Regions from separate parts of the Bradyrhizobium sp. LB11.1 genome, predicted to be linked through region 1. Evidence: predicted binding sites of a transcription regulator. Region 1 holds the regulator's gene; each other region holds the start of a gene.
What was found. The regulator HrcA, encoded in region 1, represses chaperone genes, less so after heat shock. The targets are predictions, from matches to a motif close to GTTAGCACTCNCNNNNNGNGAGTGCTAAC.
Positions count from the first base shown of each region.

Region 2: ABIA96_RS26550 (co-chaperone GroES) is a predicted target of HrcA. The motif match lies at 2,106-2,134, and genes of this name have one in related genera.
Region 3: ABIA96_RS03950 (co-chaperone GroES) is a predicted target of HrcA. The motif match lies at 1,875-1,903, and genes of this name have one in related genera.
Region 4: ABIA96_RS34405 (co-chaperone GroES) is a predicted target of HrcA. The motif match lies at 1,113-1,141, and genes of this name have one in related genera.

Region 1 is NZ_JBEPTH010000008.1:257,272-260,822, reverse strand. Features, by position in the region: gene pncA (bifunctional nicotinamidase/pyrazinamidase) at 1-478, shown strand, start outside; gene grpE (nucleotide exchange factor GrpE) at 543-1,148, opposite strand; gene hrcA (heat-inducible transcriptional repressor HrcA) at 1,247-2,335, opposite strand; gene rph (ribonuclease PH) at 2,505-3,218, shown strand; gene rdgB (RdgB/HAM1 family non-canonical purine NTP pyrophosphatase) at 3,229-3,551, shown strand, end outside.
Region 2 is NZ_JBEPTH010000011.1:171,938-175,488, reverse strand. Features, by position in the region: gene ABIA96_RS26565 (NupC/NupG family nucleoside CNT transporter) at 1-607, shown strand, start outside; gene ABIA96_RS26560 (cupin domain-containing protein) at 809-1,348, opposite strand; gene ABIA96_RS26555 (usg protein) at 1,513-1,800, opposite strand; gene ABIA96_RS26550 (co-chaperone GroES) at 2,177-2,491, shown strand; gene groL (chaperonin GroEL) at 2,537-3,551, shown strand, end outside.
Region 3 is NZ_JBEPTH010000002.1:10,935-14,485, forward strand. Features, by position in the region: gene ABIA96_RS03940 (protein phosphatase CheZ) at 265-1,047, shown strand; gene ABIA96_RS03945 (hypothetical protein) at 1,159-1,680, opposite strand; gene ABIA96_RS03950 (co-chaperone GroES) at 1,999-2,295, shown strand; gene groL (chaperonin GroEL) at 2,413-3,551, shown strand, end outside.
Region 4 is NZ_JBEPTH010000024.1:27,052-30,602, forward strand. Features, by position in the region: gene fdxA (ferredoxin FdxA) at 1-188, shown strand, start outside; gene tenA (thiaminase II) at 278-952, shown strand; gene ABIA96_RS34405 (co-chaperone GroES) at 1,173-1,490, shown strand; gene groL (chaperonin GroEL) at 1,617-3,272, shown strand.

The DNA.
Region 1 (3,551 bases):
CACGGCCGGCCACATCTCGTTCGCATCGGTGCATTCCGGCAAGAAGCCGTTCGAGACCATCGATCTGCCCTACGGCAAGCAGGTGCTGTGGCCCGACCATTGCGTCCAGGGCACCGATGGCGCCTCGCTATCGAAGGACCTCTCGATCCCGCAGGCCGAGCTCATCATCCGCAAGGGCTTTCACAAGGACGTCGACAGCTATTCGGCGTTCCTCGAAGCCGACGGCAAGACCTCGACCGGACTTGCCGGCTATCTCAGGGGTCGCAAGATCAAGCGCGTCTTCGTTGCCGGTCTCGCCACGGATTTCTGCGTCGCCTGGACCGCGCTCGATGCGCGCAAGGCGGGCTTTGAAGTCTACGTCGTGGAAGACGCCTGTCGCGGCATCGACAATCAGGGTTCACTCGCAAAGGCCTGGGCCGATATGGCCAAGGCTGGCGTGAAGCGGATTCAGTCCGCGGATATCGCCGCGGGCGCGTAAGGCGCGCTCACCTGCCAGACCGAGGCGCGCGCGAGCGCGCTCCTCGGGATGAGGTTCATGCCGCTCAGTTCGCTTCGTTGCTGTTCGCGGCGGGCGCGGGCTTTGCGCCACCCTTGGCAACGCCGACCAGCGCCGGGCGCAGCACGCGCTCGCCGATGGTGTAGCCGGCTTGCATGACCTGCACGACAGTGCCTGCGGGCACCGAAGCATCCGGCACCTCGTACATCGCCTGCTGGAAGTTCGGGTCGAACTTCTGGCCCTGCGGATCGAACTTCTTGACGCCGTGCTTTTCCAGCGCGTTGAGCAGCGAGCGCTCGGTGAGCTCGACGCCCTCGATCAGCGAGGTCAGGCCGGGATCGGCCGCGGCACGGGCTTCGACGGGAACGGCATCGAGCGCGCGCTGGAGATTGTCGGCGATGTCGAGCACGTCGCGGGCAAAGCCGGTGACGCCGTAGAGCTTGGAGTCGGCGACCTCCCTGGCGGTGCGCTTGCGCAGATTTTCCATCTCCGCCAGCGTCCGCAGCATGCGGTCGTGCGCCTCGGCGGCTTCCTTCTGCAACAATTCCACCGAACCGGGCTCGGGATCGTCGGGCATGATGTAGGGTTTTGACACCACGGGCTCGCCGGTCGCTGCAGTCGTGTCTTCGGGTTGCCGGTCTCGATCGGTCATCGGCTCTCTTCTCGAACTGGTCTCAAGGGATTTTGCTGGCCCGGATATCGTGCTTCGGGCGCCGAAAATCAAGCGCCCGTGATCAGCCCAAATGCCGGTCAGCCCCCCAGAAGGCGGCTGACGATGCGGGCGGCGTAGTCCACGGTCGGGATCACGCGGGCATAATTCAGCCGCGTCGGCCCGATGACGCCCAAAACACCGACGATGTGGCCGGCGGCATCCCGATAGGGCGAGATGATGGTGGAGGAGCCCGACAGGGAAAACAGCTTGTTCTCCGAACCGATAAAAATCCGCACGCCTTCGGCGGTTTCGGCGCGCCCCAACAGGTCGATCACCCCGCGCTTGGTCTCGAGGTCCTCGAACAACAGGCGCACCCGCTCGAGATCCTCCAGCGCGTGCAAGTCCTCGAGCAGATTGGCGTGGCCGCGGACGATGAGCTGGCGGTCCTCGTTTTCGCCGCCAGACCAGCTCGCGATCCCGGCCGAGATCACCTTCTGCGTCAATTGATCGAGCTCGGCGCGAGCCTGTCCGAGCGCGGTTTCCAGCTCGAGCCGTGCCTCGGCCAGCGTCCGGCCGCGAATCCTGGCGTTGAGGAAATTGCCGGCTTCGGTGATCGCCGAGGAGGGAACCCCCGGCGGCAGCGTCAGCACGCGGTTTTCAACCTGGCCGTCTTCGCCGACCAGGATCACCAGCGCCTTCTCCGGTTCCAGCCGGACGAACTCGATGTGCTTCAGTCGCGCATTGGACTTTGGCGTCAGCACCACCGCGGCGGCCCGCGTGAGACCGGACAGTCGCGTCAAGGCCTGATCCAGCGCCGCCTCCACCGAGTGCGCCTGGCCGACAGAGGTGAGCTGGCTCTGGATCGACTGCCGCTCGGCGTCAGTGAGATCTCCGACCTGCATCAGCGCGTCGACGAAGAAACGCAGTCCGAGTTCCGTTGGCAGCCGACCCGCGGACGTATGCGGGGCGTAGATCAGGCCGAGCTGTTCCAGATCGGCCATGACATTGCGGACCGAGGCCGGCGACAGCGGCATTGCGATCAGCCGCGAGATGTTGCGCGAGCCCACGGGCTCACCGGTCGCGAGATAGCTTTCGACAATTTGACGAAAGATGTCGCGGGAACGCTCGTTGAGCTGGGCGAGGCCTGCGCGCGGCGCGATCAGATGGATCGGATCGTGATGGGCCACAGACGGTAACTCCTCTCGGATGCTTGTAATTTGTCCATCCGGGACCGTTCTGACAAGCATGGCGTTTGCGGGTCGTGAATCAAGGGGTGAATAAGGCCTTGCCGCATACCCTCGCCCCACCTACAAGCTCGGCGAATAGCCCTTTTTCGAGAGTTTTGGAGGATTTCCCATGCGGCCAAGCCACCGTGCGCCCGACGAATTGCGCCCCGTGACGCTGGAGCGCGGCGTGGTCAAATACGCGGAAGGCTCCTGTCTCGTGAAATTCGGCGACACCCATGTGTTGGTCACCGCCACGCTGGAGGACCGCCTGCCGCCTTGGCTGAAGGGCCAGGGCCGCGGCTGGGTCACCGCCGAATACGGCATGCTGCCGCGCGCGACCTCCGAACGCACCCGCCGCGAAGCCTCCGCCGGCAAGCAGAGCGGCCGCACTGTCGAGATCCAGCGCCTGATCGGCCGCTCGTTGCGCACCATCGTCGATCTCGAAGCCCTCGGTGAGCGCCAGATCACGGTCGATTGCGACGTACTCCAGGCCGACGGCGGCACCCGCACCGCCTCGATCACCGGTGCCTGGGTCGCGCTCGCCGACTGCATCAACTGGATGAAGACGCGCAATATGATCAAGGCCAACGTGATGCGCGACAATGTCGCTGCAATCTCCTGCGGCATCTATAAACGCACGCCAGTGCTCGACCTCGATTATGCCGAGGATTCCGAGGCCGAGACCGACGCCAATTTCGTCATGACCGGAGATGGCCGCATCATCGAGGTGCAGGGCACGGCGGAGCGTGAGCCGTTCACACAAGACGAGCTGCTGGCGCTGATGGCGCTCGCCCGCAAGGGCGTCGCGCGTCTTGTTGACTTGCAGAAACTGGCGGTCGCGTAGTCAATAAGCCATGCACCGCCGAATCACCGGAAAGCTCGTCATCGCGACCCATAATCCCGGCAAGCTCGCCGAGATGAAGGAGCTGCTCGCGCCTCACGGCATCGAGGTGGTGTCGGCCGGCGAACTCGGCCTGCCCGAGCCGGACGAGACCGGCGACGATTTCCGCAGCAATGCCGCGATCAAGGCGGTCGCGGCGGCGCAGGCGACGAAGTTGCCCGCTTTCGCCGATGATTCCGGCATCGTGGTCGACGCGCTCGACGGCGCGCCCGGCATCTACAGCGCGCGCTGGGCCGGACCGTCCAAGGATTTCGCCGCGGCGATGGCGCAGATCGA
Region 2 (3,551 bases), on a different contig from region 1:
GGGCGCGCCGGCTGCGATCCTTGTCAGCTTGATCATGGTCCCTGAAACCTCCGACAAGCGCACCGGCGGCGCGCTGGAAGATCCGGAAATGGAAGTCTCCAGCACGATGGACGCGATCGTGAAGGGCACGAGCGCGGGGATCGAGCTGCTGATCAACATCGTCGCGATGCTGCTGGTGCTGGTGGCGCTCGTCTATCTCGTCAACGCCATCCTCGGCCTGCTCCCAAGCATCGGCGGCGCCGCGATCTCGCTGCAGAGGTTGCTGGGCCTCGTGATGGCGCCGGTGTGCTGGCTGATGGGATTGCCCTGGGATCAGGCGGTGACGGCCGGCAGCCTGATGGGCACCAAGACCGTGCTCAACGAATTGATCGCCTATGTCGACTTCTCAAAGCTGCCGCCGGGCACGCTCGACCCGCGCTCGCGCCTGATCATGCTCTACGCGATGTGCGGCTTCGCCAATTTCGCCAGCCTCGGCATCATGATCGGCGGGCTCGGTGTAATGGCACCGGACCGGCGCGACGAGATCAACGCGCTCGGGCTGAAATCGATCGTGTCGGGGACGCTGACGACGTGTCTGATGGGAGCGATCGTGGGGGTGTTGAGTTAGCAACGAGTCCGTAGCCCGGATGGAGCGCAGCGCAATCCGGGTCCACCATCTCCGCGGAGAGACTTTCCCGGATTTCGCTTCGCTCCATCCGGGCCACAAGACCCCGTCATTGCGAGCGCAGCGAAGCAATCCAGAATCGTTCCGCGGGTAGACCCTGGATTGCTTCGTCGCAAGAGCTCCTCGCAATGACAAGGAGAAAGCCTACGCCTTCAACTCCACCGTCTTGAACTCTGCCGGCAGGATCACTTCCAGCAATTCGACGTCGTCGGAATAATCCAAGATCATGTGCTTGATCTTCGGCGGCTGGGTCCAGGCGCTGCCTTCCTGCATCAGGGTCTCGCCCTGCCCGTCCATGTAGGTCTTCACCCAGCCCTTGAGCACGTAGACCATCTGGAAGTCGACATGGTGGAAGTGCAGCTTTGACACCTCGGCCGGATCGCAGGGACCTTGCAGGCGGATGACGTGGGCTTGCGCGAGGCCGTGGCTTGCAGCGGCGATGCCGAGGTCGCGATACTTGGCGTAGGCGCGCAGGCCGTCGGCCTTAAAGTCTTCCTCGCGGTGATGGCTGATGGCGATGCGTTGCTTCGGGCGGGCGGGTGTCTTGACGGATGACTTTGCGGTCGTCGTGCGCGCCTTCGCCTTCACCGCCTTGCGTGCAGAGGAACGCGCGGCGGACTTGGCGCCGCTCCGCTTCTTCACCGCGGTCTGGGTTGCGCTGCGCGATTTTGTTTTTTTGGCCATGAGCGACCTCCCTGTTGTTATGGCAAGAGGCTAGCACAGAAACGAGATGCCGTAGGGTGGGCAAAGCGAAGCGTGCCCACCATTGCCAGATGCGATCGCGGAGAGATGGTGGGCACGGCGCGTGCGCGCCTTTGCCCACCCTTGTACGGCACCGGTGCTCTATCTCAATTCAATCGGAACACGCCGTCCACGGCGCGGAGCTCGGCCGGCTTGATCAGCTTGGAATGCGCGACCGTCACCGAATGCAACGGGCCGTCGAGCTTCTCCTGCCAGAACGCCAGAAAATCGGTCAGCGCCGGGAATTTCGGAAACATGTCGTAGTTCTGCCAGACATAGGTCTGGAGCAGCGAGCGATGATCCGGCATCCGGTAGAGAATTTCCGCCGTCGTCAGCCCGTAACCCAGCACCTGTTTCCGGAAGTCATCGGAGACAACCCCAACCCGCGAGACCATGCCAACCTCCTTTGCAGGAGCGCATTCAGGGGGTGGCTTGCCGGTACGCTTCTAAGAGCCACCCGGTGGAGACGCGCTCACATGAGACAAATGTGACGCAAACTGACAATCCATCTCAAGCCCAAAAGTTTAACAAGCTGTTGAAATTCAATGCGTTAGCAGCAGAGACGGCTCCGTGCTAATACGGCCCCGATCGCTGGTTAAGGATGGTAAAGGATTCTGGCAGGCAGGCCTTCAGAGCGCCAATTTTTCTGCTAGAAGCCCTTGCTCCCGCAAAAATCCTGTCCTATTTGAGCTTCACCCGCATTAGCACTCGCGGGCACTGATTGCTAACATCCATAAAACATCAATCTGAGCAACTGCTTAGGAGAGCTGCATGAAATTCCGTCCGCTTCACGACCGCGTCGTGGTCAAGCGTATCGACGCAGAAGAGAAGACCGCCGGCGGCATCATCATCCCCGACACTGCCAAGGAAAAGCCCTCCCAGGGTGAAGTCGTCGCCGTTGGCCCGGGTGGCCGCGACGAGGCCGGCAAGCTGATCCCGATCGACCTGAAGGTCGGCGACCGCGTGCTGTTCGGCAAGTGGTCCGGCACCGAGGTCAAGATCGACAACGTCGATCTGCTGATCATGAAGGAAAGCGACATCATGGGCGTTCTCGACGTCCCCGCTTCCAAGAAGAAGGCGGCCTAACAGCCCCTCTCTCCCTCCAGTCAAACCCTCAAGGAAAAAATCCACATGGCAGCCAAAGAAGTCAAATTCTCGGTTGATGCGCGCGACAAGATGCTGCGCGGCGTCGACATTCTCGCCAACGCGGTGAAGGTCACGCTCGGCCCGAAGGGCCGCAACGTCGTGCTCGACAAGTCGTTCGGCGCTCCCCGCATCACCAAGGACGGCGTCACCGTCGCCAAGGAGATCGAGCTCGAGGACAAGTTCGAGAACATGGGCGCGCAGATGGTGCGCGAAGTCGCCTCCAAGTCCGCTGACGCGGCCGGCGACGGCACCACCACCGCCACCGTGCTGGCCCAGGCGATCGTGCGCGAAGGCGCCAAGTCGGTTGCCGCCGGCATGAACCCGATGGACCTCAAGCGCGGTATCGATCTCGCGGTTGAAGCCGTGGTTGCGGACCTCGTCAAGAACTCCAAGAAGGTCACCTCGAACGACGAGATCGCCCAGGTCGGCACCATCTCCGCCAACGGCGATGCCGAAATCGGCAAGTTCCTCTCCGACGCCATGAAGAAGGTCGGCAACGAGGGCGTCATCACCGTCGAGGAAGCCAAGTCGCTCGAGACCGAGCTGGACGTCGTCGAGGGCATGCAGTTCGACCGCGGCTACATCTCGCCCTACTTCGTCACCAACGCCGACAAGATGCGCGTTGAGATGGACGATGCCTACATCCTCATCAACGAGAAGAAGCTCTCCTCGCTGAACGAGCTGCTCCCGCTGCTCGAGGCCGTGGTGCAGACCGGCAAGCCGCTGATCATCGTCGCCGAAGACGTCGAAGGTGAAGCCCTCGCGACCCTGGTCGTGAACCGCCTCCGTGGCGGCCTGAAGGTCGCTGCCGTCAAGGCTCCGGGCTTCGGCGATCGCCGCAAGGCCATGCTGCAGGACATCGCGATCCTGACCGGCGGCCAGGCGATCTCGGAAGATCTCGGCATCAAGCTCGAGAACGTCACGCTCGCCATGCTCGGTCGCGCCAAGAAGGTGATGATCGACAAGGAGAACACCACGATCGTCAACGGCGCCGGCAAGA
Region 3 (3,551 bases), on a different contig from region 1:
GTTGGCTGATCCGCGTCCCCGACGTGGTCAATAAAGAGCAAACTCTGTTTCGTTTGGTAAACGGAAGCGGCGTTTCGATTCACCATCTCGCCAACGCGAGCCCAATTTGGCGATCAGCGTTTATTTTCGATGAACACCGCAAGTGCATGGTTAATCGCCGGTTTCGTGCCGTCGCGCGCGACCACCCGACAGTTCCGGTTGTGAACCTCGTGTTAAATTGCTTCTGCCTACAAAGACGCGTGAATGAGGTGGGGGGAGTTTCTGATGGCTATTCACCGCAAACGTTTTCGTGTCGAGGAGGCTATTGTCGGCGAGATGCCCAGCCCCGAAATGATTGAGGAGGCTGCGCCGATGCATAGCGAGATCATGGCTGAGCTGCGTGCGATCCGCGCCCAGATGGCGAAGGGCGCGCCTGCGCCTCTGACGGGCAGCGCGGCCATGGCGGCGATCGGCGCTTCCACGGCCCAGGAGCTTTCCGACGCACGCACGATGCTCGAGACGTACCGGGCACAGATCGAGCAGTGCGAGAAGCTGAAGATCGAGCTCGACCTCATCCACGACGCCATCGACCGCACCAAGCGCGAAATCGCGACGCTGCACGGCAAGAGCTTTGACGGCGCGGAGATGGCCAAGGTCAATGGCGAGCTCGGCGCGGTCGTCGGCGGCACGGAGCAGGCGACCCAGCAAATTCTCGAAGCGGCCGAGTCGATCGACCAGTCGGCATCGGCGCTCGGCAAGGTCGATTCGATCGACCAGCAGAAGCGTCTCGCCGACGACATCCAGGAACGCGTCATCTCGATCTTCGAAGCCTGCAACTTCCAGGACCTGACCGGCCAGCGCATCAGCAAGGTCATGACCACGATGAAGTTCATCGAGCAGCATATCAATGCGATGATGGACATCTGGGGTGGCGTCGACGCGATCAAGTCCCACGTCCAGCCGCAGGTCGACGGCCGCAGCGAGGACGACAAGCTTCTCAACGGCCCGAAGCTCGCCGGCGACGTCGGCCACGCCTCGCAGGACGACATCGACGCCCTGTTCGACTGAGCGGGCAAGACAGAGAGAAAAAACAAAACGCCGGCGAGAGCCGGCGTTCTTTTGTTTGTCGTCATTGCGCGCGAAGCGAAGCAATGACGAATGGTTAGGTCCGGGCCTGCCTCACGCCCTCGGCGCGCAACGGACGTAGACCATGTTGCCGTAGCGGGTGGCGGCGTCCTTGTCGACGAAGCGGGTGATCATGACGCGGCCGTCGAAGGAGACGATCTCGCGGTCCTGCTCGCCCGGCGTCGGGCCGGAGGGGCCGATATAATTCTTGCCGCCCGGCGAGCCCTTCAGCCGCAGTTCCTGCGGCGTCGCCTGGTCGGCGAGATGCATGACCACGCCGCCGGACGTTCCGGCGCCGATCACATAGGGATTCTTGCACTGGGCCCGCGCAGCCGCCTCGGTGCGGGCGCGGTCGGCCGGGTTCTGGAACGAGGCGAGGCCCCAGCGGCCGACGATCTCGTCGGCGCGGATCGACGCCGGCATTTCGGGCGCCGTGCCGGGCTCGGCCTCGGGCGCCGGCTGGGACGAAGAGAAGGACGGCAGGCTCATGCCGCCACCGCAGGCACCGAGCAGCAGCGCCAGGCAAGTGGCCGCTGCCAGATTGGCAACCGTGCGTGCGTGAGCTGAACTGATCATAACATTCCCCCGAGCAAGACCACGGCCGCACCCCTCAAGCAGCCAAGCGCAAAACCGCTGCCGGAGCAATGACGTCTTAATATACGCCGGCGCTCCGAACGAGTTTCTAGTGCCACCATGCTATATCCGCCTCACCAATCGCTTAACCACCTTTGCTTGACAGGATCGCAGCCAAGCCATATCCCCTGCGCACTATTAGCACTCGAAAAGACCGATTGCTAAGGGCGCCGTTCGATCCTCGGGAAGAGGGTGGACGCAGCGCCGTCCCCACCCCACCTCCGCTGCTTTCGGAACAGCGAGCCTCCAAAGGGAAACGTCATGGCTAAGTCCAAATTTCGTCCGCTGCATGACCGTGTCGTGGTCAAACGTATCGACGCCGAGGAAAAGTCCAAGGGCGGCATTATCATTCCGGACAGCGCCAAGGAAAAGCCGTCCCAGGGCGAGGTTGTCGCCGTCGGCCCCGGCGGCCGCGACGAGGCCGGCAAGCTGACCCCGATCGACCTCAAGGTCGGCGACGTCGTGCTGTTCGGCAAATGGTCGGGTACCGAGGTCAAGATCGACAACGAAGACCTCCTAATCATGAAGGAGTCGGACATCATGGGCGTCATCGCCTAAGGCCGGACGCCTGAACGGCCACTGAATACCATGCCCGGATCATCAGGTCCGGGCATCCATCATTCCGCTGGACATCACCAGACACGACACATCACGACATAACAGGGATTGCAGACCATGGCTGCCAAGGACGTCAAGTTTTCCGGAGACGCGCGCGATCGCATGCTGCGCGGCGTCGACATTCTCGCCAACGCCGTCAAGGTGACCCTCGGCCCGAAGGGCCGCAACGTCCTCATCGAGAAGTCGTTCGGCGCACCCCGCATCACCAAGGACGGCGTCACCGTCGCCAAGGAGATCGAGCTCGACGACAAGTTCGAGAACATGGGCGCCCAGATGCTGCGTGAGGTCGCCTCCAAGACCAACGACCTCGCCGGCGACGGCACCACCACCGCGACCGTGCTGGCCCAGGCCATCGTGCGCGAAGGCGCCAAGGCGGTTGCCGCCGGCATGAACCCGATGGACCTCAAGCGCGGCATCGACACCGCGGTTGCAGCGGTGACCAAGGACATCGAAAAGCGCGCCAAGCCGGTCGCCGCCTCCTCCGAGGTCGCCCAGGTCGGCACCATCTCGTCCAATGGCGACGCCGCCATCGGCAAGATGATCGCCCAGGCGATGCAGAAGGTCGGCAACGAGGGTGTCATTACCGTCGAGGAAAACAAGTCGATGGAGACCGAGGTCGAGATCGTCGAGGGCATGAAGTTCGACCGCGGCTATCTCAGCCCCTACTTCGTCACCAACCCCGATAAGATGACCGCCGAGCTCGAGGACGCCTACATCCTCCTGCACGAGAAGAAGCTGTCCGGCCTGCAGGCCATGCTGCCGGTGCTGGAAGCCGTGGTGCAGTCGGGCAAGCCGCTCGTCATCATCGCCGAGGACGTCGAGGGCGAGGCGCTGGCGACCCTGGTCGTCAACCGCCTGCGCGGCGGCCTCAAGGTCGCCGCCGTCAAGGCGCCAGGCTTCGGCGATCGCCGCAAGGCCATGCTGGAGGACCTCGCGATCCTGACCGGTGGCCAGCTGATCTCCGAAGACCTCGGCATGAAGCTCGAGAACGTCACGGTGAAGATGCTGGGACGCGCGAGCAAGGTGGTGATCGACAAGGAGAACACCACGATCGTCAAGGGCGCCGGCAAGAAGCCGGAGATCGAAGCCCGCGTCGGCCAGATCAAGGCCCAGATCGAGGAGACCACCTCGGACTACGACCGTGAGAAGCTCCAGGAGCGTCTGGCCAAGCTCGCCGGCGGGGTCGCGGTGATCCG
Region 4 (3,551 bases), on a different contig from region 1:
GCCCGTACGACGCGATCAAAGCCGACACCGAGCCGGGGCTTGAGAAATGGCTGTCGCTGAATGCGGAATACGCGAAAATCTGGCCAAATATCACGATCAAAAAGGCGCCCCCGCCCGACTCTAAGGAGTGGGAGGGGAAGCCGGACAAACTCCGATACTTCTCACCAAATCCCGGCACTGGTGATTGAGGCGGACAAGGTCAAGGTCCACCCGGTTTGCGACGTGCTATGGTGGCGAGCCAAAGCCACTCATTGAGAAGCAAACCCGGCGAAAGATCATGAGTTTCTTCGAGCGTCTGAAGACAGATGCATCCGCCGAGTGGCGGGCCTACACCGAGCATCCCTTCACGAACGGGTTGGCAGACGGTTCGCTCGCCGAAGCGGCGTTTCGTCACTACCTCGTTCAGGACTACCTGTTCCTCATCGAGTTTGCTCGTGCCTACGCGCTCTCCGTCTATAAATCGCCCAAGCTCGCCGACATGCGTGAAGCGGCGGCCGGCATCTCGGCCATCCTCGACGTCGAGATGAACATGCATGTGAAGCTCTGCGCTGGCTGGGGCTTATCGCCCAGCGACCTTGAACAAACCCCTCCGGCGGTCGAGATGCTGGCCTATACACGCTACGTACTCGACGCGGGAATGCGCGGCGATCTGCTGGCACTCAAGGTGGCGCTTGCCCCCTGCGTGATCGGCTACGCGGAGATCGCGAGGCGGCTCGCCTCGCGACCCGATGCGCACGCTGCAACGAACCCATATGGCGTTTGGATCGCCGAGTATGCCGGCGCACCATACCAGGAGGTCGCGGCGAAAGCGCAGGCCCACCTGGAGGGTCTCGCGGATCTCTACGTCACCCCGGCCCGCGAGGCAGAGCTGATCGCGATCTTCAAGGAAGCCACCCGGCTCGAGGCCGACTTCTGGGAAATGGGCTGGCGTGCGGGCCAACGTATTGAATAGTCACTGACTGTGTACCGCGTCGGAAAGCTTGCGAAACGTGGCTGTCAGCCCATTGCGCGAGGTGAGCGGACCATCGCAACATTCCCAAATTCACGGAAAGTCACGTAGGGGCCGGTCATGAGGCCTTGTGCCTGCGCAACGCGGGCTTATGTGCAACGTGTCTAGCACTCGCCAACCTTGAGTGCCAATTTCACACAAAAACCAAACCCAGGAGGACGCCATGAAATTTCGTCCGCTGCACGACCGCATTGTGGTCAAGCGTATCGACGCCGAAGAGAAGACCACCGGCGGCATCATCATTCCGGACAGCGCCAAGGAAAAACCTTCACAGGGCGAGATCACCGCGGTCGGCCCAGGCGGCCGCGACGAAGCCGGCAAGCTGATACCGATCGATCTCAAGGTTGGCGATCGTGTGCTGTTCGGCAAGTGGTCAGGCACTGAGGTCAAGCTCGATGGTCAGGATTTATTGATCATGAAGGAAAGCGACATTATGGGCGTTCTCACCGATCTGCCTGCCGCCAAGAAGAAAGCCGCGTAAGCGGCAGTCAGCTTTCCTCATCCTGATGAGCCGGCGTCTCGAAGGATGAGGCTCGCAAGTTCAAATCTCATCCCTCAAGAACTCGCCCAGTCGCGGGGTCTTGGGATGTTGAAAACGGAGACCATTATGTCAGCCAAAGAAGTCAAATTCGGCGTCGATGCCCGCGATCGCATGCTGCGCGGTGTCGACATCCTCAACAACGCCGTCAAGGTGACGCTCGGCCCCAAGGGCCGCAACGTCGTGCTCGACAAGTCGTTCGGCGCTCCCCGCATCACCAAGGACGGCGTCACCGTCGCCAAGGAGATCGAGCTCGACGACAAGTTCGAGAACATGGGCGCGCAGATGGTGCGCGAAGTCGCCTCCAAGTCCGCCGATGCGGCCGGCGATGGCACCACCACCGCAACCGTGCTCGCGGCTGCGATCGTCCGTGAAGGCGCCAAGTCGGTTGCCGCCGGCATGAACCCGATGGACCTGAAGCGCGGTATCGATCTGGCGGTTGAAGCCGTGGTCGCCGACCTCGTCAAGAACTCCAAGAAGGTCACCTCGAACGACGAGATCGCGCAGGTCGGCACCATCTCGGCCAACGGCGACGCCGAGATCGGCAAGTTCCTCTCCGACGCCATGAAGAAGGTCGGCAACGAGGGCGTGATCACGGTCGAGGAAGCGAAGTCGCTCGAGACCGAACTCGAGGTCGTCGAAGGCATGCAGTTCGACCGCGGTTACATCTCGCCATACTTTGTCACCAACGCCGACAAGATGCGCGTTGAAATGGAAGATGCCTACGTCCTCATCAATGAAAAGAAGCTGTCTCAGTTGAATGAATTGCTTCCCTTGCTTGAAGCCGTGGTGCAGAGCGGCAAGCCGCTTGTAATTATCGCGGAAGACGTCGAAGGCGAGGCGCTCGCCACCCTCGTCGTCAACCGTCTGCGCGGTGGCCTCAAGGTTGCCGCCGTCAAGGCTCCGGGCTTCGGCGATCGCCGCAAGGCCATGCTGCAGGACATCGCAGTGCTGACCGGCGGTCAAGCAATCTCGGAAGATCTCGGCATCAAGATGGAGAACGTCACGCTTGCCATGCTCGGCCGAGCCAAGAGGGTGATGATCGACAAGGAGAACACCACCATCGTCAGCGGTGCCGGCAAGAAGGCTGACATCGAGGCACGCGTGGCCCAGATTAAGGCGCAGATCGAGGAGACCACCTCGGACTACGACCGTGAGAAGCTGCAGGAGCGTCTGGCCAAGCTCGCGGGCGGCGTCGCGGTGATCCGCGTCGGCGGCGCGACCGAAGTCGAGGTGAGGGAGCGCAAGGATCGCGTTGATGACGCGATGCATGCGACCCGTGCGGCGGTTGAGGAAGGTATCGTGCCGGGCGGCGGCGTCGCGTTGTTGCGCGCCTCCGAGCATCTCAAGGGCCTGCGCACCAAGAACGACGACCAGAAGACCGGCGTCGAGATCGTGCGCAAGGCGCTATCCGCGCCGGCCCGCCAGATCGCGATCAACGCTGGCGAAGACGGCTCGGTGATCGTCGGCAAGATCCTGGAAAAGGAGCAGTATTCCTACGGCTTCGACTCTCAGACCGGCGAGTACGGCAATTTGGTCGCCAAGGGCATCATCGACCCGACCAAGGTGGTTCGCGTGGCGATCCAGAACGCAGCTTCGGTTGCGGCGCTGCTGATCACCACCGAAGCCATGGTCGCCGAACTGCCGAAGAAGAACGCCGGCGCCGGCGGCGGTATGCCGGCTGGCGGTGGTGGAATGGGCGGTATGGGTGGTATGGACTTCTAAGTCCAACCGTTCAGCATGCCATCAACTGGAAAGGCCCGGCAGAAATGCGGGGCCTTTTTAGTTCAGCGGGCGTGATCTCGATGCGCCTTTTCGGCGATCGTAGCCCGGCGTCCAGACGTCGCTGTAGATCACATCGGATCTTTGGATTCCCGGCACAAACGATTACGCCAAAACGACGATCCACACCGCTGAAGCCGCGCGCGAATGGCTAGCCGTGACCAATCGTGCAAGTAGGGTATCGAGTGGGATCCTTGTGCACCAGAATTACCGTGCTGTGTA